2 regions of the Arthrobacter sp. Soc17.1.1.1 genome follow, and region 2 is predicted to be linked to the other one. Evidence: predicted binding sites of a transcription regulator. Region 2 holds the regulator's gene; the other holds the start of a gene.

Region 1 (2,199 bases), 740 kb from region 2:
TCGATGCCGTGCTTGAGCTGTCCCGGGGCGGCACCGGCGGCCACGTTGCGGAGGCCTTCCTTGACGAGTGCCTGGGCCAGGACCGTGGCGGTGGTGGTTCCGTCACCGGCGACGTCGTTGGTCTTGGTGGCGACCTCCTTGGCCAGCTGGGCGCCGAGGTTCTCGTACGGGTCGTCGAGCTCGATCTCCCGGGCGATCGTGACGCCGTCGTTCGTGATGGTGGGGGCGCCCCACTTCTTGTCGAGCACCACATTGCGTCCGCGGGGGCCGAGCGTCACCTTGACGGTGTCCGCGAGCTTGTCCACGCCGGCTTCGAGGGCACGGCGGGCGGCGTCGTTGAATTCCAACTGCTTTGCCACTGGTGGTTCCTTTCAGGCTTGGCGAGGAAAAGCCCCGGCCACTGCGGGCCGGGGCTTCTCCTCAAGGGGTACTACTTGACGACGACAGCGAGGACGTCGCGGGCGGAGAGCACCAGGTACTCGGTGCCACCGTGCTTCACTTCGGTTCCGCCGTACTTCGAGTAGATGACGATGTCGCCCTCGGCGACATCGACGGGCACGCGGTTGCCGTTGTCGTCGACGCGACCCGGTCCGACTGCCACGACTTCGCCCTCCTGGGGCTTCTCCTTGGCCGTGTCCGGGATGACGAGGCCGGAAGCAGTGGTCTGCTCGGCTTCGAGGGGGCGGACAACGATGCGATCCTCAAGGGGCTTAATAGAGACCGACACTCGGGCTCTCCTTTGCGTTCGATACCAATGGATTGGGGGCCTTCGGGTGGGGCGTGAACCGTCGTCGCGGTGCCGGTGAACGCTTCCCTCGGGATTAGCACCCGCGGTGAGCGAGTGCCAACTCCGACTGTATGCAAGGGCTGGCACTCGGTCAAGGCGAGTGCCAGCATTGACGACGGCGACGGCGACGGCGACGGCACGGCCAGGCGCGCACCTTCCGACGCATTAGGACACACTCCGGTTGCGTAATTCCCACGCCGCCCTCTACATTCAGAAGGAGTAAGGCATCCCTTACTTCGACGACATCTTCACGACGTCCGGTTCGTCCGGCCCTTCCCCCTACGGAGTCCACCCCATGGCACACGTGCGCCTCGCCGTCCTTTCCGCAGCCGCTGCGGCCACCCTCGCCCTCACGGCGTGCGGTGGTTCCTCCGAAGCTGCCGGCGAGCCCGCGGCCGCCTCGACCGTCTCCGTCGAGCACGCGCAGGGCACCACCGAGGTGCCGGTGGATCCCGAGACGGTGTTCACCTTCGACCTGGGCGCCCTCGACACCCTGGACGCCCTCGGCGTGGACGTCGCCGGCGTCCCGCAGGGGACCCTGCCCGCCCAGCTCTCGGCCTACGAGGGAGGCGACACCACGAACATCGGGTCCATGAAGGAGCCGGACTTCGAAGCGATCGCGGCCGCCGCCCCGGACCTCATCATCATCTCGGGCCGCGTCGCCGACTCCTACGACGAGCTCGCGGAGATCGCACCGACCATCGACCTCAGCGTCGACGCCGCGGACCCGATCGCGAGCTTCACCGAGCACACCGAGTCCCTCGGCCGGATCTTCGGCGCGGAGGACGAGGTCGCCGAACGGCTGGCGGCACTCGACGCCAGGATCTCCGAGACGAGGGACGCGGCGGCGTCCGCGGGCACCGGCCTGGTGCTGATGACCAGCGCGGGCGAGGTCACCGCGTACGGTGCCGGATCGCGCTTCGGCCTGATCCACGACGTGCTGGGCGTGAAGCCCGCCGCCGAGGTGAAGAGCGAGGGCACGCACGGCGAGGCCGTCTCCTTCGAGTACATCGCCGAGATCGACCCGGCCCACCTCTTCGTGATTGACCGTGACGCCGCCGTCGGCGAGGCCGGGGCCGCGGGCTCCGCCGTCCTCGACAACGAGCTCGTGAACGGCACGGAAGCGGCGAGGAACGACGACGTCACCTACCTCGACTCCGCGAGCTGGTACCTCATCGGATACGGGCTGAACAACCTCGACGCCATGGTCTCCGCCGTCAACGAGGCCGTCGCGGCCTGACCCGCTCCGCCGCTCCCGCGGCGGGCGCCCCCATGGCAACGCTCTCCCTCCGGCCGCAGCGGCCGACCCAGCAGCGCGGTTCCGCCCGGTCCCTGTCCCTCGTGGCAGCCGGCGGAGCCGTGCTGCTGCTTGCCCTCGTCAGCCTGTTCGTGGGCGTCTCGGCCGTCTCCCC
Region 2 (2,199 bases):
CGTCCTGCCCGCGGCGGGTCCTGGTCGGCGCGCCGGCCTGCTGGCCGCCTCCACCGAAGAAGGTCTCGAAGATGTCCTGGAACGCGAACCCGGAGCCCGAGTAGCCGGCGCCGTAGCCGTTGTCCGTGCCGTTCTCGTTGCCCGTGGTGTCGTAGACCCGGCGCTTCTGGGGGTCCGAGAGCACCTCATAGGCGTGCGTGACGCGCTTGAAATCCTCCGCGGCGTCCTCCCCGGTGTTCACGTCGGGGTGGAGCTTGCGCGCCAGCTTGCGGTACGCCTTCTTGATCTCCTCGCCGGTCGCACCCTGCGCCACACCGAGGACCTCATAGTGATTACTCACTCGTGCACATCACTTCCTGTTGGAGACTGCTGTCTGCTGCTCGCCGTTCCCGGCGGAAATTGTCTGGGTGCCCCGGAGGGCACTCGCCTACTCCTCGAGGATCCTCGAGAGGTAGCGGGCGACGGCGCGCACGGCGGCCATCGTCGTCGGGTAGTCCATGCGGGTGGGCCCGAGGACCCCGAGCTTCGCACCGGCGTCCGGTCCGTAGCCCGTTGCGACGACGGAGGCCCCCGACAGGCCGCCGTAAGGGTTCTCGCTCCCGATCCTCACCGAGATGCCGCGGGCGTCGTACTCCATCTCGGACAGGAGCCTCAGCATCACCACCTGCTCCTCGAGCGCCTCGAGGACGGGGCCGATGCTCAGGGGGAAATCGCCGGTGGAACGAGCGAGGTTCGCCGTCCCTGCCAGCAGGATCCGGTCGTCGCGGCCGAGCCCTGCGAGCTGTTCGAGCGCCCTGATGATCGTACCCCCGTGCGCCCTCAGGGCGGGGGGCAGCTGCGACAGGGCGACCCCGAGCTCGGCGGGCAGCGCCGCGAGCTTCATGCCGGACACCGCCGAGAGGATGCGCTGCCTGAGATCCGCGAGCTCGGCCTCCTGGATCGCCGCGGGCGTCCGCACGATGCGCTGCTGCACGGTGCCGTTGCTCGCGATGAGCACCACGAGGATCTGCTGCGGCGCCAGCAGCACGAACTCGATGTGCCGCACCGACGCTCCCCCGACGCGGGGGAACTGCACGACGGCGACCTGGTTGGTCAGCTGCGCGAGCAGCCGCACGGTGCGGTCCATGACGTCGTCGAGGTCCTCCGCGCCCTCCAGGAGTGTCTGGATGGCCTTCTTCTCGGGGGCCGAGAGCGGCTTCACCTCGGAGATGCGGTCGACGAACAGGCGGTAGCCCTTGTCCGTCGGGATGCGGCCCGAGCTGGTGTGGGGGGCCGCGATGAGGCCCTCCTCCTCGAGGACGGCCATGTCGTTGCGGATCGTGGCGGACGAGACGCCCAGCCCGTGGCGGTCGACGAGGGCCTTGGAGCCGACGGGCTCCCGGGAGTGGACGTAGTCCTCGACGATGGCCCGGAGCACCTCCAGGCGTCGTGGTTCACTCATTCCTGTGTCACCTCCGGGTCTGTTCCCTTCCCTCACGAGCGCGGCGGGCGGGTGGTTCCGAGCGGTTAGCACTCGACACGCCCAAGTGCCAAGTCTAGTACGTCCGCAGCGATTGTTAGCATTGGGGACCCGGGCCGCGGCACACCGCCGGAGCCCTTACCGGAAGGGCAGGCTCGGCATGGACTACGGCTGGGGAGCACAGGACATCGCGGCTCCCAGGCGGGTCGCCCTGCCCGACGTCCCGGTCGAGAAGGACATGGTCCTGGAGGACGTGCAGAGCGGTTTCGTCGGTGCTGTGATCCGCGTCGAGAAGTCCGGCGGGCTGCACGTCATGGTGCTCGAGGACCGGCGCGGGAAGAAGCGCACCTTCCGGCTCGGCCACGGCTTCCTCCTCGACGGGGCGCCCGTGCACGTCGTCGCGCCCGTGACACGCGCCGCCCCGGCCTCCACCCGCACCGCCTCCGGTTCCGTCCGGGTCGACGGGGCCCGCGCCCGGACGGCGCGCGCCAGCCGGATCTGGGTCGAGGGCAAGCACGACGCCGAGCTGGTCGAGAAGGTCTGGGGCGACGACCTCCGCCTGGAGGGCATCGTCGTGGAACCGCTGCACGGCGTCGACGATCTCGAAGGGGCCGTCCGGGCGTTCGGGCCGGGGCCGGAGCGCCGGCTCGGGATCCTCGTCGACCATCTGCTGCCACAGACCAAGGAATGGCGGATCGCGCAGCAGGCCATGACCGTGCCCGGGGCCCGCAACCACGTGC

The links. Region 2 encodes HrcA, which represses chaperone genes, less so after heat shock. Its sites were predicted from a motif close to TTNGCACTCGNNNNNNNCGAGTGCNAA; they were not measured.
Region 1: the regulator HrcA is predicted to act here: its motif matches at 868-894, upstream of groES (co-chaperone GroES).

The regions. Positions count from the first base shown of each region.
Region 1 is NZ_JBAJII010000001.1:2,778,402-2,780,600, forward strand. Features, by position in the region: gene groL (chaperonin GroEL) at 1-359, opposite strand, end outside; gene groES (co-chaperone GroES) at 431-727, opposite strand; gene V6S67_RS12815 (siderophore ABC transporter substrate-binding protein) at 1,083-2,027, shown strand; gene V6S67_RS12820 (ABC transporter permease) at 2,060-2,199, shown strand, end outside.
Region 2 is NZ_JBAJII010000001.1:2,037,996-2,040,194, forward strand. Features, by position in the region: gene dnaJ (molecular chaperone DnaJ) at 1-340, opposite strand, end outside; gene hrcA (heat-inducible transcriptional repressor HrcA) at 428-1,441, opposite strand; gene V6S67_RS09390 (DUF3097 family protein) at 1,620-2,199, shown strand, end outside.